DNA from 2 places in the Deinococcus arcticus genome. Region 1 is predicted to be linked to the other one. Evidence: riboswitches for the same ligand, from Rfam matches in the RefSeq annotation. Region 1 holds a riboswitch; the other holds the start of a gene.

Region 1 (10,232 bases):
CTGCCCGATGTTTACGATCAGGTAGACCAGCGCCAGCAGGTAGAAAGGATCGGGAATGGCAAGGTCTGGCAGCCACAGGAAGCCGCTGTCGAATTCAAAGTTGCGGATGGTGGACCACAGCGCAATCAGAATCGGGAACGGCAGGAAGCTGGACAGACAGCCGGCCGGGTTGAAGTTGTAGTCGCGGTACAGCTGCGCCATCTCGGTCTGCATGGCGCGCTGCGAATCCGGGTCGCGGCGCTCTTTGTACTTGGCCTGAATCTCGCGCATCCGCGGCTGCATGGCCTGCATCCTGGCTGTGGAGCGGCCCTGCGCCTGCATCAGCGGCCACATGGCGGCGCGCAGCACAATGGTCAGTGCCACCAGCACCAGGCCCCAGTTGCCAATCAGGCCATACAGCCACTCCATGAATTTCACGATGTACAGGCTGATCTGGCCGAACCAGTTGGGATCGAACAGGCCCGGCAGGGTGGTATAGCCACTCTGGTACAGGTGAATCAGTTCGTTGCGGCCGCCGTACACCTCCAGGGTGCTGGCCGCGGGCACGCTGGCGCTCAGCAGGCTCTGGGCGCCGCCAGTCAGGGCCACATCGGCGCGGGTGTCACCGCGCGGCTGCACGATCAGCGCCTGCACAATCTGGCTGTTCATGCCGCCCGGCACTTCCTGAATGGCGGCGTACTGAATGTTCTTCACCTGCAGGGTCCCGCTGCCCTGCACGGCGGCCGGCTGGCCCCCCGGACTCACCGCCTGCACCCGGGGATTCTGGGCGCGGCCCAGGCCCGGGAACAGGATGTTCACCCGCTCGGGGCCGCCCGTCACCTCGGTCTTGACGTCCACCTTGAAGTTGCGCGGGCGCAGGGTCACGGTCTTGGTGACGCTCACGCCACCCTGCACGTAGCGGAACACCGCGTCCTGGCGGTTGGCCTTCAGGTCGGTGGTCAGGCCCGTGGGGGGCTGCACCTGGGCCGGCTGGGCGGGGTCCAGGCCCTCCCCCTGCACGGCCAGCGCCTTGCGCCCAGCCACCAGATTGAAGATGCCCTTCTGCTCACGCAGGGCGCTGAAATCGTAGGTGCCATCGGCCCGGCGCTTGATATACGGCGTGCCGGCGTAGTTCTTGACATACCAGCCGATGACCTCGCCCCGGTTGTTGAACACCACGTCCTGCAGGTTGCTGGTGACGATGTACTCGTTGCCGCGCACGCCGTCGAAATCGGCGGTGATCCACTCGGGGGTGATGGCCTTGCCGAAGGTAGGAAGGGGGCCAGTGGTGCCGCAGCCGGTCAGCAGCAGCGCGCCGCCAGCAGCAAGCAGGGAAAGCAGATGTCTGGTCTTCATGGGGTCTGAGGGGGCCTCTTGGGGAAATGGTCGGGCACCGGGTCGAACCCGCCCGGCACGAAGGGATTGCAGCGCAGGATGCGCCAGGTGGCCAGCCAGCTGCCACGCAGCGAACCGTGCCGCTCCACGGCCTGCGCGGCGTATTCCGAGCAGGTGGGGCTAAAACGGCAAGTGGGTGCGGGCTTGCGCGGCGAGAGACGGCGCTGGTAAAACCGCACCCCCCGCACAAGGACGTCACGCAGGCCGCTCACGAGGCCTCACCGCTCGTTGGGCCCGGGGTCGGGGAGGAAGGCACGGCACCGGGTACGCGCCCCGGGCCGCCCGGGTTCCCGCCGCGCCCCCGCCGGCCCGGCGCTTTTGCCAGCGCTCTCTGCAGCGCGGCCTGCAGCTGCGCAAAGGGCGCGGCCAGCACCGCGGGGTTCGGCATCAGGATGGCGCGGCAGGCGGGCAGGCCGCCGGGCAGGGTGCGCAGCGCCTCGCGCACGCGGCGCCGGGCACGGTTGCGGTCCACCGCGCGCTTGAGGGTCTTTTTGGGCACCACGATGCCCACGATGGCGCGTGGCCGCCACGCTTCCCCGTGGCGGGGGCGGTACTCGGCCACGCGCAGGGTAAACAGCGGGTCGCGCACCACCGCGCCGTGGGCGCGCACCTTGCGAAATTCCCGGTCACCCCGCAATGCATCCAGCGCCACCGGACGGCGGGGCCGTGCCTGCGTGGCGCTGGAGGGGGTGGACTGGGAAATAGCGGGCGCTCCCGGTGAAGGGGGCTTACTCGTCAGAGACGGTGAGCTGGTGGCGGCCCTTGGCGCGGCGGCGCGCCAGGATGTTGCGGCCGGCCTTGGTTTTCATGCGGGCGCGGAAACCGTGGGTCTTGGCCCGCTTGCGGACGTTGGGCTGGTAGGTACGCTTCATGGTGCTTTTCTCCTTACTGCTCGCGGAGTGGGCCACACTGCTCTTGCCGGCCCCGCGTCACGCGAGAAGCGCCTCCCTGGGGAGGCAAACTCTGGAAGTGTAGCACGCCCCTGCCAGGGCCGAAAAGGGGCCCACGCGCCCAGGCATGTGCGGCAGCGCGCGCGCGGGGCAGCCTCTAGCCTGGGGCGCATGCCAAGTGTTGCCCCACCCTGGACCGCGCTGCTGGCAGGCGGCGTGCTGCTGAGCGCTGCGCTGAGCCTGGGCCCGGCGCTCTGGCCGCGCCCGCAGGCCCCGCAGGTCACGCGCGTGGCCCTGGGTACCCCCATGGCCGCCACATCAGCCGAACCGCCCACCTACCCGGCCACCGCCAGCGTGCAGCCGCTGATTTCCGGGCGGGTGAACCTGAACACCGCCAGCACCGAGCAACTTGAAGCCCTGCCCCGGGTGGGGCCCGCCCTGGCCGCGCGCATCGTGGCGGGGCGGCCCTACCGCTCGCTGGCCGATCTGGACCGCGTAAAAGGCATTGGCCCTTCGGCGCTGCAGACCCTCCGGGGACTGGTGACCTTCTGAACAGCGCGGCCTTCCCTGTCACCTCCAGCCGGCCCCGCGCCCAGGTCACGGGCCGGGCCGGCCAACTGCCGTGGTCGGTGCCGGCCGTACTGGGGGTCATCGGCGGCATTCTGCTGGCGCTGGGGGTGCCCTGGGGTGCGGCGGCGCTGCTGGCCGGCGTGGCCCTGGCCCTGCTGGACGCCCGCCCGGGGCTGGCCGCACTCGCCCTGCTGGGGGGCGGCGCCGGGTGGCTCTCGGCCCACACGGTCCTGGCGCGCCCCGATCCGCTGACACCCTGGCTGGGCGCCCAGGTGACCTTGAAGGGCGAGTGGGACGGCCAGTTTCTGACGCTGAGTGCGCCGCGCGCCCGGCTGGCGGTGAGTCCCAAACCTGCACAGGGCCCCGGCGTGCTAGAGGTAGCTGGCCGCCTGGTGGCCCCGCAGGGCCGCGACGTGCCGGGCGGCTTTGATCAGGCCGCGTGGTTGCGGTCCCAGGGGGGCCTGCTGGTGCCCACCCCCGGCGCGGTGCTGGTGGGGGCCAGGGTTAGGGCCCACCAGCCGGAAGGCGGGCTGCGCGGCTGGTTCCGCCGGGGCCTCAGTGCTGGCCTGACCGAGCGGCAGGCCGCGCTGATGCAGGCGATTGAGCTGGGCGACCGGAGCGACATCAGCCGGGAGGAATTTGCCGAGGGGTACGCGGTGCGCGACGCCTTCGCCCGCGCCGGGCTGGCCCACCTGATGGCCCTGTCGGGGCAGAACGTGGCCCTGATTACCGGGGTGCTGGTGTGGCTGCTGATTCGCTTGGGGGCCGCGCCGGCGTGGCGCTACGGCCTGCCGGCGGCCCTGCTGCTGCCGTACCTGCTGCTGGTGCAGCCCTCGCCCAGCATCACGCGGGCAGTGATCATGGGCGCGGCGGTGCTGATTGCCCTGGCGCTGGGCCGGGGTCGCCCCGATCCCCTGGGTCTGATTGCCCTGGCGGCGCTGGCCTGCCTGCTGCCCTTTCCGCTGTGGCTGCTGGACGTGGGCTTTCAGCTGTCGTTTCTGGCGGTGCTGGCCCTCACGCAGACCCTGCGCGTGGCCGGGCGCCTGCCCGCGCGCTGGCCCCACGCCCTGCGGCTGGCGATCAGCGCGACCCTGCTGGCCGAACTGGGCACCCTGCCGGTGGTGGCGGGGACCTTCGGGCAGCTGCCGCTGGTGGGGCTGCCGGCCAATCTGGTGGCGGGGGTCATCATGGCCGCGCTGGTGCCCCTGGGCTTTGTGGCCGGGCTGCTGGGCCCACTGGCCGCGCCGCTGAATGTGGTCAGTGGCCTGCTGGCCTCGGCGCTGCTGGCGGTGGCCGAAACCTTTGGCCGCGCGCCGGTGCTGAGCTGGGGCGCCATTGGCGCAGCGGGGGTGGTGGCCTACGCCACAGCCCTGGGCGCCGGGTGGCTGTGGCTGCTGGGCCGGGTGCGGGCCCGCACGGCGCTGGGCACCCTGCTGGCCTGTCTGCTGCTGACCGCCCTGCCCGGCTGGCTGCGCCCCGCGCGCGAGGTGGTGTTTCTGGACGTGGGCCAGGGCGACAGCACCCTGATTCGTCTGCCGGGCCTGACGATGCTGGTTGACGCGGGCGGCTCGGTGGGCAGCGACTATGACGTGGGCGGGCGCACCGTGGTGCCGGCCCTGCGCGCGCTGGGGGTGCGCCAGCTGGACGTACTGGTGGCCACCCACGCCGACACCGACCACATTGAGGGCGTGCCGGCGGTGCTGCGCGCCCTGCCGGTGGGGGAACTGTGGGTGGGCCACCGCAAGCGCGGCGACCCGGTGCTGGACGCCGCGCTGGCCGAAGCCCAGGCCCGGGGCGTGCCGGTGCGCGAGGTGCGCCGGGGAGACCGCGTGCAGGCGGCGGGCGCTGCGCTGACGGTGCTGTGGCCCACCGGCCAGGACTGGCACGACGAGGACAACGAAAACAGCGTGGCCCTGACCCTGGAATCGCGCGGCTGGCGCGCGGCGTTTCTGGGCGATCTGGCCCAGGCCGGCGAGGCGATGGCAGGGCCCGGGAATCTGGACCTGCTGAAAGCCGCTCACCACGGCAGTCGCCATTCCACCGGCGCGGCGCTGCTGACCCAGGCCACCCCCGCCGACACCGTGATCAGCGTGGGCCGTAACACCTACGGGCACCCCCACCCCGACGTGCTGGCGCGGCTGGCGCAGGCCGGCTCGAAGGTCTGGCGCACCGATCAGGTGGGGACGGTGCGCTGGCCGGTGCCGTAGGAGGCCGTGAGCCGTGGGAACAGATTAAAGGAGCGCGCGCAGGCCGTCCCAGCCGTCAATCAGTTCGGTCAGGCGCTGGCCGCCGACCAGATGGGCCTCCAGAATGCCGGGCAGCCAGGGCAGCACATCAGGCGGCAGCGCGTCCAGCCCAAACCAGCCCACCGCCGAGGTTTTGTCCAGCGGCTGGGGCTCGCCTTGCCACGTGCGGGTCAGGAAGAACACATCCAGGCCTGCCGTGCCCTCCAGGTCGTAGCGGCAGGCGCCCAGGCAGGTCAGGTCGGCCGGGTCCACGTTCAGGCCCACCTCTTCCCGGGTTTCACGCGCCGCGGCCTGGGCCAGGCTCTCGCCAGCCTCCACGCGCCCGCCGGGCAGGCCCCACAGCCCACTCGCATAGGACGACCCCGCGCGGCGCCCCAGCAGCACGCGCCCCTGTCCGTCTTGCACCACCAGCCAGGACACCAGATGAAACGTCATGCGCTCAGGGTGGCATGAGCCGGGTGATCCTTGGCTCTAGGCTGGGGCCATGAGCTGCATTCTGCGCGTCTGGGGGCACTTTGATGTGACCGCGTTTCTGGCCGGCACAGACCTCACCCCACATCACGTCTGGCGCGAGGGGGAACCCCAGCGCTTTCCTTCCGGTATCGCGCGTGACTCTGGTTTTCTGGTCGCTGCCAGCCCGGCCGACTTCTGCCAGCCCGAACAACAGGTTGAAGACGTGATCGCCTTCCTGCAGACGCACCACGCCAGCCTGCTGAAGCTGAATGGCCTGCTGACAGCGGCAGACCCGGACTGGGACCACACCGCTGCGGAACTGGACTTTGGCATTGAAGACCGTGTGGGCACCCTGGATGAACGCGGGCAGGAAATTGTGCTTCAGGGCGACCATTTTCCCCGTGCCCTCATTCAACTGGCGGGGCAGCTTGGCCTGGGCCTGACCGTCTCCCGGTATCCCCGCACGCTCCCCGAGGACGCTGAAGCCTGAGCCCACCGCCTGCCCATGCGCTATCTTCGCGGGTGCGTCACCGGGGGTGCCCACTCAAAGAGGCGGGCTGAGACTTACCCCAGGAACCTGATCCGGGTCATTCCGGCGGAGGGAGCGTGACCGGCCTGCCCCGCTCCCTGTGGGCGCAGGCCCCCGCTTCCCCTCGTGACGCGAGGGGACTTTTTGATGCGCACAACACTGCTTCTGGGCCTGCTGCTGGCCGGGGCCGCCCAGGCCCAGACCACCCTGACCGTGATTACCCACGACTCGTTTGACGTGGACAGGAAGCTGATCGCCGCCTTCGAGAGCGCCAACAGGGTCAAGGTGCGCTTCGTGAAAGGCGGCGACGCGGGCGAACTCCTGAACCGCCTGATCCTGACCCGCCGCGCGCCCATTGCCGACGTGGTGTATGGCCTGGACAACAGCCTGCTGCCCCGCGCGAAGCAGGCCGGGATTCTGGAACCTTACCGGTCCCCGGCCCAGGGCCGCGTGCCCGCCGAATACCGCCTGGACGACACGGGGCTGCTGAACACCGTGGATTACGGCTTCGTGGCCCTGAACTACGACCGCGCGTGGTTCGAAAAGGCCGGGCTGGCGCTGCCCAGAACCCTGGATGACCTGAAAACGCCGGCCTACGCCAAGTTGACCGTGGTGCAGAGCCCGGCCACCAGCAGCCCGGGCCTGGCCTTCCTGCTGGCCACCGTGAACCACTACGGCGAGGCGGGCGCGTGGGCGTGGTGGCGCGCGGCGCGTGCAGGCGGCATGAAGGTCACGCGCGGCTGGAGTGAGGCCTATTACAAGGACTTCACGAAAAACGGCGGCAGGTACCCCATCGTGCTGTCCTACGCCAGCAGCCCCGCCGCCGAGGTTTTTTACGCCGACGGCTTTAACCCCGCCCGTCTGCCTGCCCAGAGCCCCACGGGCAACCTGTTCCTGCCGGGCAGCGTGTACACCCAGCTCGAAGGCGTGGGCATCCTGAAGGGCACCAAACAGCCTGCCCTGGCCCGCAAGTTCGTGGACTTCATGCTGAGCGCGCCCGTACAGGCCGATATTCCCACCCGCATGTGGATTTACCCAGCGGCCAAGGCCACACCCCTGAACCCCGTGTTCAGGTTCGCCCAGCAGCCGAAGGTGGAGCCCATCAAGCCGGCTGTCAGCGCCAACCCCCAGCGCCTTGTGGACGCCTGGGTGACACAGGTGCTGCGCGCAAGGTGAGGAAAGGGAGGCAGTTGGCGGGAAGCGGAGCGCGGAAAAAACAAACAGGCCACCCCACGCTGACCTTTAGCTTTTCAGAGTAGAACTTGCTGGGCCGCACCAAGCCTTCCTGCCCCTGGAGCGCCCAGATCCAGACGAGGCCGTCGTGCGCGCAGCGCGCGGGCCATTGCGGTGGGGCGGAGGATGGCGTCGAAGCCGGACACGTCAACGAAGAGAGAAGCCCAGCCGACTCCAGTAAAAACTCTTGCCCAGTGCGAACGTTTGCTCCCCCTGCCACCAGGTTCCAGGCGCATGAGTCTAACCAGTGGCAACGCGCAGGCCGCCCTGCGCGGCGAAGTCGTCTCCCCTCTGCTGCGCAGCTCTGCGAGTCTGGGGGTGGGGCCTACGAAACAAAACCACAAGCCCATGACCCACTTCCTCCCCTGGCTCCTGGCCCTCCCGGGTCTCCTCTTCCTCACCCTCTTCCTGGCCCTGCCCCTGACCCGCACCCTCCTCGAAGGCGGCGTGACCCTGGCTGTCTGGCAGGACCCCTATTTCCAGTCCCGCCTGGTCTGGACGCTGACCCAGGCCGCCCTGAGCGCCGCCCTGGCCCTGATTCTGGGCGTGCCGCTGGCCTACCTGCTGTCCCGCTACGAGGTGCGCGGCAAGGCCCTGTTGCTGCGCCTGCTGCTGCTGCCCTTTGTTACCCCCACGCTGGTGGCGGTGCTGGGCCTTACGGCCCTGCTGGGGCCGCAGGGCATGGTCACACGCTGGACCGGGCTGGACCTGAGCGATACCCCAGCCCTGCTGGTGCTGGGCAACCTGTTTTTTAACCTGCCGGTTATGGTGCGCCTGAGCCACGCGGCCTTCGTTCGGGTGTCGCCAGGGCTGCTGGGCGCGGCGCGGTCGCTGGGGGCCCCGGCGTGGCGGGCCGCCTGGGACGTGGCGCTGCCGCTGGCGCTGCCCGGGGTGCTGGCGGGCACCGCGCTGGTGTTTCTGTATTCGGCCCTGAGCTTTGGTCTGCCCCTGGCCCTGGGCGGCGAGCGCTACGCCACGCTGGAGGTAGAAATCTACACCCTGACCGCCCTGCAACTGCGCTTATCAGAAGCCAGCGCCCTGATCGTGGGGCAACTGGCACTGACCCTGCTGGTCACCGGGGCCTACGTGGCCCTGAGCCGGGGCGGCAGTGGAGTCAGCGTGGGCGGCCTGCCCCGGGCGCAGGGCGGCGTGCGGGCCGCGCTGCTGGGCCTGGGCACCGTGACCATGCTGATCTGCTTTGCCCCGCTCCTGGCCGTGGTGGTGCGCGGCCTGTGGGGGTCGGCAGGGCCCACGCTGGCCTTCTGGCAGGGCGTGCTGGCCGATGAGTCCACGCCGGCCCTGGTGGGCAACACGCTGCGCTTTGGCCTGCTGGCGCTGACCGGGGCCACCGTGCTGGGCGGTCTGTACGCCCTGGGGGCGTGGCGGGCGCGGTCCCGGGTGCTGGACCTGCTCTCGCTGCTGCCGCTGATGGTCTCGCCGGTCAGTCTGGCGGCCGGATACCTGCTGGCCTATCCGGCGCTGGCGGCCACGCTGCCGCTGCTGATCGCCGCCTACACGCTGCTGGCGTGGCCGCTGGTGGTGCGCTCGGTGCTGCCGGCCCTGCGCGCCATTCCCCCCCGGCTGCACGAGGCCGCCCGGTCGCTGGGGGCCAGCCCCGGCGCGGCGTTCCGCACCGTGACGTGGCCGCTGGCCTTGCCCGCGCTGCGCGGCGGCGGCGCGCTGGCCCTGGCCACGGTGCTGGGCGAATTCGGCGCGACCCTGGTGCTCACCCGCCCCGAATGGGCCACCCTGTCCACCGGCCTGTATGAGCGCCTGGGCCGCCCCGGCGAGCGCAATCTGGGCGAGGCCTGCGCGCTGGCCACGGCCCTGCTGCTGCTGTCCACCCTGGCCTTTGCCCTGCTGGACGGTGGCAAAGGCGAGGTGACGTGAGATGCTGGAGGGCATGAGCGCTGCAGCGGCCCTGACCCTGAGCGGCCTGCACAAAGCCTTCGGAACCGTGCAGGCTGTTCAGAACGTGTCGCTGACCGTGGCGCGCGGCGAAACCGTGGCCCTGCTGGGGCCATCAGGCTGCGGCAAGAGCACGGTGCTGCGGCTGGTGGCCGGCCTGGAGCGCCCAGACGCCGGCACCGTGGCTGTGGGCGGACGCGACGTGACCCGCCAGCCCCCGGAAACGCGGGGCGTGGGGCTGGTGTTTCAGGACTACGCCCTGTTTCCCCACCTGAGCGTGCTGGACAACGTGGCCTATGGCCTGCGGGTGCGGGGCGTGGCCCGCGCCGCTGCCCAGGCCCAGGCACGCGAGGCCCTGGCCCTGGTGGACCTGACCGGACTGGACGGGCGGCGCCCCGCGCAGCTCTCGGGCGGGCAGGCGCAGCGGGTGGCCCTGGCGCGCGCCCTGGCCACCCGTTCACCGCTGCTGCTGCTGGACGAGCCCATGTCCAACCTCGACGAGCGCCTGCGCTCAGACCTGCGGGCCGGGCTGCGCGGCCTGTTCGCCCGCATAGACGCCGGGGTGCTGCTGGTCACGCACGACCAGCGCGAGGCCCGCGCCCTCGCTGGGCGGGTGGTGATTCTGCGGGCAGGCGCCCTGGTGCAGGCTGGCCCCACGGAGACAGTATTTGCCCAGCCCGCCACCGCCTGGGTGGCGGCCTTTCTGGGTGAGCGCAACCTGCTGCCGGCCGGGCCCGGGCAGGTGCGTCATGTGCCGGAAACCGCGCTGCAGCTGGGCCCTGGCGGGCCCTGGCCCGTCGTGGCCCGCCAGAGCACCGAAAGCGGGCTCGTGGTCACCGTGGCCCACGCGCTGGGCCCGCTCACCCTGACCCTCAGCCCCCGGGAAGCCGGGCTGCTGGCGGGCAATACCCTGCGCCTGAGCGTGGATGAGGCGCAGGTGCGCCCGCTGCCCGATGACCGGGAGCAGGAATGATCGCCTGGATTCTGGTGGGCGGGCGGCTGGTGGACACGCCCCTGCTGCGCGCCCTG
Region 2 (10,232 bases), on a different contig from region 1:
CAGGCCCTGCGCCTTCCAGTCGTGGGCGGCGGCGGCCTCGATCAGGCGCTGCAGGGCAATCCTGGCGCCAGACGTGGGGGTTTCAGGAAAGATCACCATGAACTTCCACTCGTCGAAACGGGCCACCAGATCCGTTTCACGCACGCTCTGTTCCAGCAGCTGCCGGACCGTTTGCAAGACGGTTTCTGCCAGCAATTGGCCGGCGCCCCCCACGCTGGCCGTGGCCACCTCAATGCCCACCACCGCCACCGACAGGTGCGTCTTGGAGCGCAGGCTGCGCTTGAAGTTCTGCGTGAGCTGCTCGGTGCCGTAGAGCCGCGAACGAGCGCCGCTTTGCAGGTCGTACAGCGAGCTGCCCTTCCAGCCTTCCACCTGACGGTGCAGTTCGTCCACGCGCGCCGACGCCTCGCCCAGCGCTGCGGCCAGGCTGGCCCGGACCTCCCGGCGTTCGCGCCGCAGCGCGAGCTGCAGTTCGGCCTGCGCCGTGGCCTCATGGACCTGCTGCTGGCGCCCGTGCCGGTCAGCCTGCGCCTCCAGTTCCAGCGCCGACCACGCCTGCTCGTGGGCCAGGGCCCGGGCCGCGTCACCTCTGGCCAGGGCCAGCGTGACCAGCAGCCGCTGCGCGCGGCGTTCGGCGCCGGCCAGCCGGGCCCGCTGGCTCAGGGTCAGCGCCTGGTCCAGCAGGGTGGCCGCTTCGTCGTGCCGCCCCTGGTTCAGCAGGTATTCGGCCACGTTCAGCAGGGTGATCACCAGAATGTCCGGCTGTCCAGAAGTCCCCGCAGCGCTCATGCTCTGCCCAAACACCTCGGTGGCCTGGGCGTGTTCGTCGCGTCGGGCGTGGGCCGAGGCCATCAGGTTGAGGTAACGGGTGTGCCGGCGGTGGTCGCCCAGCAGCGAGCTGAGCCGGGCCGCCCGGTCCAGAAACTGCAGCGCGCGGGCGTGGTCGCCCTGGAAGCCGTGGGAGACGCCCAGGCCGCCCAGCGCGTCGGCGTGTTCGGGGGTGCCTTCCAGGTGGGCCAGGTGCCCGGCCATGCGGTAGGCCCGGAACGCCTCGTCGGGCTGGTTGGCGCGCATGTGCAGACTCCCCAGGGCCAGCAGCACCGGCAGATCCCGGGCCTGGGGCTTCTGGTCATCTGTCAGGATCAGCCCCTGCTCGTAGGCGCTGATGGCCGCCCGGTCATCGCCAAGCCGGCTGTACAGTTCGCCGGCCCGGCGCTGCGCCTGGGCCCGCAGCTCATCGTCGCCGGCCTCCTGTGCCAGGGTGGCGGCCACGAGGCTGGCCGTCAGGGCCTGCACCGGAAGCGGGGTCAGCAGTTCGGCCTGACGCAGCGCACACTGCGTTTCCAGCGGGGTGTCGTTCAGGCGCTCAAAGCGGGCCTGCGCGGACCGGGCGTGACCCAGGGCCGCCTCGCCGCCTTGCAGCAGGGCCAGCCGCAGCTCCGTGTGGGCGGCCCGCGCCTCGTCGGCCAGTTCCAGGGCCAGCGTCCGCGCATGGTCCAGCAAAGAAGTGGCGTCCTCAACTGGTAAGGTGCCGCCGGCCAGGTCCAGCAGGGCGTCCACCCGCTCCGGGGTGCGCCGCTGGGGCAGATAGGCCTCGTAGTGCGACAGCTCCGGGGGCAGGTCCGTCATCAGGCCCGCCCAGCAGGGGGCGTGGAAGTGACTGCGGTGCGCGGCGACACAGCTGCCATTATGGCGGGGGCCAGCACCCTCCGTCCGGGCCGGGCGCAGGCGGGCACAGGGCCCGTTGGGGGCACCGCCCCCCCGCCAGGGAAGCCGGGGGGGAGTCCCAGCCCTCAGGTCCAGGGCAGGGCGGACCGGGCCCCCCAGTAGGCCGCTGGGTCCTGCACCAGCGCCGAGCGCAGGGGCTCGGCGGTCACCGACACCTGCAGCGCCGCCAGATTCTGCCCAAGTTGTTCCGGCGTGCTGGCGCCGCTGAGCACCACATCCGCCCAGGGCTGCGCCAGCGCGGCACCCAGGGCCACGGCGTCCGGGGTCACGCCCAGGTCGCGGGCCACCCCGGCCAGGGGGGGCGGTACATCGCCCTGCCCACCGAGGCCGCGCGCGCTGAGGCGGCCGTTGGCCACGGCCTCCTTGATCACCACCGTCCAGCCCGCCGCGTGCGCCTCGGCCAGGGCCGCGCCCGCCGAGGGCTCCAGCAGGTTCCAGGTGGCCTGCACCGCGCTAAAGGGACACACGCCGTCCACCCGCACCGCCAGCGCCCGGCGCAGGGTGTCGGCCTGCCCAGGGCCGCTGGTGCTCAGGCCCACCCGCACGCCCTGGGCGGCCAGCTCGGCCAGGCGTTCCAGCACCGCCCGGTTCTCCAGCACCCCCGAGTCCAGCGTGGCGGAATGAATCAGGTACAGGTCCGGCACGCGGCTCAGCGCCGCCTGGGTCTCGGGCCACTGCCGGTCCAGCGTGGCGAGGTCGTGCGTTTTGACCTCGTGGGTTTCGGCGTCCGCGCGCCAGTCGGCCACGTAGGTGTAGCCCCACTTGCTGCCCAGCACGGCCCCGCTGTGCCCCCGCGCCGCCAGCCAGCCGCCCAGAAAGGCCTCGGCGCGGCCGTAGCTGCGCGCGGCGTCAAAGTACCGCAGTCCCGCCGCCCAGGCTGCGTCCAGCACGGCCCAGGTCTGGGCCTTCAGGTCGTCCACGCCCTTGCCGGGCAGATCAGTGCCGTGGCCCAGGTTGATGTACCCGGGCCGCCCCAGTGCGGCGAGCCCCAGGCCCAGCCGGGGGGCCCCGGGGGGCAGCAGGCTCAGACGTGCCCCGCGCCGCTGCCGGCGTCCTGGCCGGGGGTGAAGTGATACGGATTCCGTTCATTTCCGTCACATCCGGGAAAGAGCCGGATGTTCCCCGCCTTCGGCGCTGTTCCAGCCCAATTCCCGGAAATCCGCATCTTTTCCTGCTCCCTTCGGTCGAAAAAATTCCGTAACTCGTTACGGAATTTTTCGGAACCCGTATGAGGGTCCGCCGCCGCTCTGCCCCGCGCCCAGCGGCGCTGCTCGCGCCAGCGCGCCCCCACCGCGCGCCACTTGGCTCTGAGGGTCAGCAGATTCAGCAGCAGGTGGATCAGGGGCCATTTCATGCTCTCAGGTACGCGGGTGGCCAGGGCAGTGTTCCCCCAGCTCGGCCGCCAGGACCGGATTCAGGTACAGGTGCAGCGTGCGGGCGAGGTCCAGGGTCCAGCTCACCGCGCCCTGGTAGGCCACTTCCAGATCGTCCAGGCCAGCCGTGACGCCCACGTAGCGCGCCAGGGCAGCGTCCCCCAGTTCGGCCTCGGCGCCGCGCGAAACATTCGGCCAGTGGTCGGTGTTGCCCACCTGCAAGCGGGCCAGCCGCAGCAGCCCGCCCTGTACCCACCCCAGCAGCTCGTGGGCGCGGATGCGCTCGCCGCGCGCCAGCACATTCAGCCCGAAGGCCAGCCAGTTCAGCAGCCGGTCCAGAATGAGCTGCGCCTCGCCCGCCGGGTCGGGGGTGCGCGCGGCCAGCACCGCCAGATGCCGGGACAGCTGGCCGTCCGTGTCCTTGACCAGCATGCGGCCGGGCCGCACGTGCTGCGGGGTCCAGCCCTCCACCCCGGGCAGACGCTCTGCGCCGACCACATGCAGCTCTACGCGGCGCAGGCCCGGCAGCAGGGCGGTGGGGGTGCCGAATTCATTGACCACAAAGTGCTGCACGTCCAGGTGGTCGGCCAGCCAGTCCCGCGCCTCCACCTGCGCGCCGGGGGTCAGAAACGCCCAGTAGTCCAGGTCACTCCAGGCGTCGGCCGCGCCCTGCGGCACGCTGCCGTAGGCGACCACATGCGAGAACCGTGCCTCGGCCTGCAGGGCGGCACGCAGCCGGGTGTCCAGGGCCAGCAGTTCAGTCAGGGCAGAGGCGGACACGCCCCCATTGTGGCCTCCTCTGGCTGGGCCTGACCGGGCACCGCCCGCCACCCCACCACAGGAAAGAGCGTGGAGGGCAGCTGCCTTCCGGCCCTTATTCCTCCTCGTACAGCTCGCCGCCGCGCTCGTCCAGCGTCCAGTCCTTCACGGCCCAGCCCCGGGCCGAGCGCACCAGGTTCACGGTCAGGGTGTAGCGTTCGCCCTCAATGTCTTCGCTGTTGGTGCGGGCATCGTTCAGGCCCAGGCTGATGGGCGCCACCACGCGGGCCTGATCGGGCCGGTCCACGGTCAGGTCCAGGCCACTGAAGGTCAAGCTGCCCAGGGCGCGCGCCGGGATGTCGGCGTTGGCGGCGAGGTTCAGCCAGGGCTGGGCGCGGGCCGCCGCCACATCAATGCGGCGCTGGACCTCAGCCCTCTGGGCGGCTGTGCGGGGCGGGGTGGTCTGGGTGAAGCTGGCCCCCACATGCTTGGACAGCGTGCTCAGGTCACCCAGCATCCGGGCCGTGACCGCCAGGGGATCGTCCTGTAACTCGGTCAGGCGGCCAGGCGAAACCCGGTAGGCCACGTAGCGCATGCCGCCACTGCGCTCATCGCGCACCAGCAGGTCGTCGCGGCCTGTGGCGCGGCGCACGGTCGCCACCGGGGCCCAGGCGGTGTCCAGGTAATACGGGTCCGGCTGCCGGGCAGGCACGGTCATCAGGGCGGGGCCAGCCACCACCTGGGCCCCCTGGGCGCGGTACAGGCGCAGGGTGGCCTGGGTGCCGCCCCCCACCATGCCCAGGTATTCGCGCTGATTCGGCGCGCTGAACGAGCCGCCCAGTCCCATCCGGGCGGCGCTGAAGGGCGCGCCCGCGCGCAGCGGCCAGTCGCTCAGGCCGTAGTCGTTCATGGCGTGGCGGATGTCGGGGCCATAGTTGGTCAGCCACGCGCGGAAGCGGGCCGGTAGCCCCTGCACGAACGCCTGCGCCTCGCCGGATTTACCGATGGCCAGCAGGGTGGCGTAATCGGCCAGCACCTCGCCGCCCCCGGTCTGGTTGGTCACCTGCCTGGTCAGGAAGCCGCGCAGCGTTCCGGGAAAGGCGCGCGAGCGGTCCACATACTGCCCGCCGACGTAGGCATACACATTCAGCAGCGGCACGCTCTCGGCAAAGCTCAGGCCGTAGGCGTAGGCAAAGCGCCAGTCCGACACCAGCAGTTCCAGCGGCCCTTTGCCGTCCAGCTGCCGGGGCGTGATGGTTTCGCTGTGGGCGCTGAAGACGCTCAGCAGCTTTCTGGGGGGCGTGCTCAGCGAATACAGCGTGTGCGTAAAACAGCAGTGGGCCCCGCCGGAAAACCCGGCCAGCAGCACCTCCGGCACGCCGTCGCCGGTCACGTCGCGGCACCAGTCCACGCTCACGGCGATGTCGCTGACCGTGGCGTAGGTGGTGCCGCCCCGGACAAGGCTGACCCGGTCTTCGGGATCGCCAAAGCCGTTCTCGCTCAGCTTCAGGGTGTAGGCGCCGCAGGTCTGGGTGCTGGTCTTGACCGGCGCGGGCCGCTCGTTCTGTGCGGCGGCGGTGGGGGCCAGCAGGGCCAGGGTCAGCAGGGAAAGGGCCAGGGGCAAGCGGGACACCAGGGGCAGTCGGGGCATGGGCAGGAACCTCCGGGAAGAACGTGGGGCAGAGGAGTATGGGGCCAGAAGACATAGGGGCAGAAGACACAGGGGCAGAAGAGATGGGAACAGCGCAGAGCAGGGTCAGTGGGTGGGGAGAGACACAGCGGTGGGGGAGCCGGGCGCCCGGGCGCTGCGCCCAGTAGAGCACCCGCCCGGGCACCCGGGGCCGCGCGGGGGCGCCCGGCCTTCGCTTTTTTCCGGGCGCGGTGTACACTCGCCGCAGTCACCAGGGGTGCCGCCCAAGAAAAAGGGCGGCTGAGAGGGCCAAGTGCCTAACCCTAGGAACCTGATCTGGTTTGTGCCAGCGGAGGGAGCGTGACGGGTGCCAGGACTGGATTGTTTGGCCCCCCTCCGAACGCGTGAGGGGGGCGTTGTCGTTATGCAGAGCTAGGAAGAGAAAGTCCCGAACAAATCGAGCGGCCTGCGCGCGGCTCGTCCTTTCAGGCTGTGCGCCCACGCGCCCGGCGCCTCTCTCTATTGCCCCTCTGGAGGCCCCATGACCACCGCCCCCCTGCCCGATCTGCTCCTGGCCCCCGAATTGACCGCGCCCTTTCCCGGCAGCGAAAAGGTGTACCTGACCGGCACCCTGCACCCCGGCGTGCGCGTGCCAGCGCGGCGCATTCGCCAGTCGCCCACCCTGGAGCGTGTGGGCGAGTTGACCCGCAGCGTGCCCAACCCGCCACTGCTGGTGCCCGACACCAGCGGCCCCTACACCGACCCCGCCGTGACGGTGGACCTGCGCGCCGGGCTGGGCTGCGCCCGCCCCTGGCTGGCCGGGGACGCGCGGCTGGAGCTTCGGGCTCACCGCCACGCGCCGGACCTGGACCAGAGTGGCCCGCTGCCCTTTTCCCGCGTGCCCCTGCCCCGGCGCGCCCGTGCGGGCGCCCAGATCACCCAGCTTCAGGCCGCGCGCCAGGGCGAAATCACGCCGGAAATGGAGTTCGTGGCCCTGCGGGAGGGGCTGCGCCAGGAAGAAGGCTTTGACCTGACCGGGCAGCACCCCGGACAGGCGTTTGGGGCCGCCATTCCGCGCGAGATCACGCCTGAATTTGTGCGCGCGGAGGTGGCGCGGGGCCGGGCGGTCATCCCCGCCAACATCAACCACCCGGAACTGGAACCCACCATCATTGGCCGCAACTTCCGGGTGAAGGTGAATGCCAACCTGGGCACCAGCATCGTCACCAGCTCGATTGAGGAAGAGGTGGGCAAGATGATCTGGGCCACCCGCTGGGGCGCAGACACGGTCATGGACCTGTCCACGGGCCGCCACATTCACCCCACGCGCGAGTGGATCGTCCGGGGCAGCGCCGTGCCGGTGGGCACGGTTCCCATCTACCAGGCGCTGGAAAAGGTCGGCGGCGTGGCCGAGGACTTGACCTGGGCCGTGTACCGCGACACCCTAATTGAACAGGCCGAGCAGGGCGTCGATTACATGACGGTGCATGCGGGCGTGCGGCTGGCCCACCTGCCGCTGACCGCGCGGCGGCGCACCGGGCTTGTCTCGCGCGGGGGCAGCATCCTGGGCAAGTGGTGTCTGGCGCACCACCAGGAAAACTTCCTGTACACGCACTTTGCCGAGATCTGCGAGCTGCTGGCCGCCTACGACGTCACCTTCAGCCTGGGCGACGGCCTGCGCCCGGGGTCCATTGAGGACGCCAACGACGCCGCGCAGTTTGCCGAGCTGGAGACGCTGGGCGAACTGACGCAGGTGGCCTGGGCCCACGGGGTTCAGACCATGATTGAGGGGCCGGGGCACGTGCCCATGCAGCTGATCCGCGAGAACATGACCCGCCAGCTGGCCGTGTGCCAGGAAGCCCCCTTTTACACCCTGGGGCCGCTGACTACCGACATTGCGCCGGGGTACGACCACATCACGTCGGCCATCGGGGCGGCGCAGATCGCGTGGTACGGCACGGCGATGCTGTGCTACGTGACCCCGAAAGAGCACCTGGGTCTGCCGGACCGCCAGGACGTGCGCGACGGCGTCCTGGCCTACCGCATTGCCGCCCACGCCGCCGACCTCGCCAAGGGCCACCCCGGCGCCCAGGCCCGCGACAATGCCCTGAGCAAGGCCCGCTTTGAGTTTCGCTGGCAGGACCAGTTTGGCCTCAGCCTGGACCCGGAGAAGGCGCGCGCCCTGCACGACGAGACCCTGCCCGCCGACGCCGCCAAAACCGCGCATTTTTGCTCCATGTGCGGCCCGCAGTTCTGTTCCATGAAACTCAGCCACGACCTGCGCGCCCCCGAGGTGCTGGCCGGGCTGGAGGCCAAGGCGCAGGAGTTCCGCGCGCAGGGCGGCGAGATTTATGGGTGAGGAGCTGAGAGAGGAGAGGCTGGGTCGAGGCGTCGAGTGGTTGAGCGGTCGGGAGGACGGAGGGGAAAGGGGCACTGGGTTTTCCGGGCGGGAAGGCCAGGAACCGGCGGGGGCCGAGGTTTCGCCCCGTCTGCCTGGGCAGGTCAGCCCTTCCTTGACTCTTAGCCCATCAGACCCTCTGACCAGCCCCCTGGGGCACCTGTACCTCGTGGCCACCCCCCGCCCTGGCCAGCCCGAAGGCGACTTTCTGGCGCGCGTGGCCGCCGCGCTGGACGGCGGCGCCGACACGCTGCAACTGCGCTGCAAGGACTGGGAGGCGCGGCCGTACATCGCGCTGGGCGAGCAGGTGGCCGCCCTCAGCCGCGCGCGCGGGGTGCCCCTGTTCATCAACGACCGTGTGGATGTGGCCCTGGCCTGCGGCGCCGACGGGGTGCACCTGGGCCAGAGCGACCTGCCGCCCGGGTGGGCGCGGCAGCTGGGGCCGGGGCTGCGGGTGGGGCTCAGCACCCACGCATCCGCGCAGGCCGCAGCCGCCCTGGCGCAGGCGCCCGCGTATATCGCGGCCGGTCCGGTGCACCGCACCCCCACCAAACCGGGGCGCGCAGCCGCTGGTCTGACCTACATCCGGCAGGTGGCGGCGCTGCGGCCCCAGGTGCCCTGGTATGCCATTGGTGGCCTGGACGCGGGCAATGTTCACGAGGTCCTGGCAGCCGGGGCCAGCCGGGTGGCGGTAGTCCGTGCGGTGCTGGACGCCCGCGACCCTGCACAGGCAGCGGCCGAATTGCGCGCGGCCCTCCGGCAGGAGGGGCCCGCATGATCGTCAATGGCGAAGCCCGGCCCTTTACCCCGGGCCTGACTCTGTGGGGTCTGCTGCGCGACCTGGGCACCGAGCCCGCCCGCGTGGCGGTGGCCGTGAACGACGACTTTTACCCCGGCGCCCGCGTGCCGGACCGCGAACTGAAGGAAGGCGACGTGATTGAAATCGTGCGGATCATCGGGGGGGGCTGAGGTGCGGGGTGACCCCTTCGAGCTGGGCGGGCGCACCTTCGCCTCGCGCCTGATGACCGGCACCGGCAAATTCACCGATTACGGCGTGATGCGTGAGGCCCTGGCCGCCAGCGGCTCGCAGATTGTCACGGTGGCCATTCGCCGCGTGGAGCTGAAGGCGCCGGGGCACGGCGGCCTGCTGGACGTCCTGGACTGGGACCGCCTGCAACTGCTGCCCAACACCGCCGGCTGCCGCACCGCCGCCGAGGCCGTGCGGGTGGCCCGGCTGGCCCGCGCGGCCACCGGCACGAAGTGGATCAAGCTGGAGGTGATCCCGGACGCCCGTTATCTGCTGCCCGATCCGGTGGGCACGCTGGCCGCCGCACAGGAACTGGCCGCCGACGGCTTTACCGTTCTGCCCTACGTGCAGCCCGACGCCGTGCTGGCCCGCGCCCTGGAGGGGGTGGGCTGCGCGGCCGTGATGCCCCTGGCCAGCCCCATCGGTTCTGGGAAGGGCCTGCGTACCCCGGACCTGCTGAAAACCGTGCTGGACGGCGCGGCGGTGCCCGTGGTGGTGGACGCCGGACTGGGCGTGCCCAGCGACGCCGCCCAGGCGCTGGAACTGGGCGCGGGCGCTGTGCTGGTCAACACTGCCATTGCCGAGGCCCGCGATCCGGTGGGCATGGGCCACGCCTTTGCCCTGGGGGTGCAGGCCGGCCGCGCGGCGTTTCTGGCCGGGCGCATGGGGGTGCGCGAACACGCCAGCCCCAGCAGTCCGCCGGGCGGCGTGCCCCGCCTCCCCGACCCGGAAGTGCCGGTATGAAGAGGTTGAAGGGTCTGACAGCGGCTGCCAGTTCCATTGAGGGGCTTTTTCCTCAACGCCTCTGGGTTCTGTTGTGAGGGTCAAAGGGGATGGCCTCAGGAGCCGAGGTGGGGGCGGAGGCTCTCTGTGGCGAGGAATCAGTCGAGGCGTCGAGGAGCCCAGACGCCGAGCGCTGCTCTGTCCCGATCCCTCGACTTCCCGACCCCTCGACCGCGCCGCGCGCACGCCCCACCCATGACTGCCCGCGAAGTCATCGTGGTCGGCGGCGGCCTGATCGGGTCGCTGGTCGCCTTCACGCTGCGCCGCGCTGGAGCCGATGTGCTGGTGCTGGACGCCGGGCGGCGCGGGGCCGCGTGGCGCGCGGCGGGGGGCCTGCTGACCCCGGACGGCGAGCGCCTGCGCGGCACGCCCCTGGAACCAGACGCGCTGGCGGGCCTGCGCCACTGGCCGGGGCTGGCGCGGGACCTGGAAACGGCCAGCGGCCAGCCGGTGTTCTTCCGGGAAGGGGTGCGCCGCCTGAAGGCCAGCGGAGGGGAGGCCTGCACGCCCGGCGAGGCCAGCCTGCACCCGCCG

The links. A riboswitch is a leader RNA that binds a small molecule or an ion and turns the genes downstream of it on or off. The one in region 1 is predicted to bind thiamine pyrophosphate.
Region 2: another riboswitch for thiamine pyrophosphate. It lies ahead of thiC (phosphomethylpyrimidine synthase ThiC); the one in region 1 lies ahead of C8263_RS10520 (thiamine ABC transporter substrate-binding protein).

Annotation. Positions count from the first base shown of each region.
Region 1 is NZ_PYSV01000009.1:55,089-65,320, forward strand. It holds gene C8263_RS10480 (YidC/Oxa1 family membrane protein insertase) at 1-1,335, opposite strand, end outside; gene yidD (membrane protein insertion efficiency factor YidD) at 1,332-1,586, opposite strand; gene rnpA (ribonuclease P protein component) at 1,583-2,011, opposite strand; gene rpmH (50S ribosomal protein L34) at 2,103-2,246, opposite strand; gene C8263_RS10500 (ComEA family DNA-binding protein) at 2,436-2,816, shown strand; gene C8263_RS10505 (DNA internalization-related competence protein ComEC/Rec2) at 2,894-5,041, shown strand; gene C8263_RS10510 (NUDIX domain-containing protein) at 5,066-5,515, opposite strand; gene C8263_RS10515 (hypothetical protein) at 5,565-6,023, shown strand; TPP riboswitch at 6,056-6,155, shown strand; gene C8263_RS10520 (thiamine ABC transporter substrate-binding protein) at 6,210-7,238, shown strand; gene C8263_RS10525 (ABC transporter permease) at 7,644-9,185, shown strand; gene C8263_RS10530 (ABC transporter ATP-binding protein) at 9,199-10,176, shown strand; gene C8263_RS10535 (thiamine diphosphokinase) at 10,173-10,232, shown strand, end outside.
Region 2 is NZ_PYSV01000015.1:45,872-56,103, reverse strand. It holds gene C8263_RS14445 (tetratricopeptide repeat-containing diguanylate cyclase) at 1-1,629, opposite strand, end outside; gene C8263_RS14440 (aldo/keto reductase) at 1,794-2,648, opposite strand; gene C8263_RS18985 (hypothetical protein) at 2,753-3,082, opposite strand; gene C8263_RS14435 (hypothetical protein) at 3,087-3,881, opposite strand; gene C8263_RS14430 (hypothetical protein) at 3,976-5,511, opposite strand; TPP riboswitch at 5,754-5,866, shown strand; gene thiC (phosphomethylpyrimidine synthase ThiC) at 6,032-7,849, shown strand; gene thiE (thiamine phosphate synthase) at 8,058-8,666, shown strand; gene thiS (sulfur carrier protein ThiS) at 8,663-8,857, shown strand; gene C8263_RS14410 (thiazole synthase) at 8,859-9,659, shown strand; gene C8263_RS14405 (NAD(P)/FAD-dependent oxidoreductase) at 9,894-10,232, shown strand, end outside.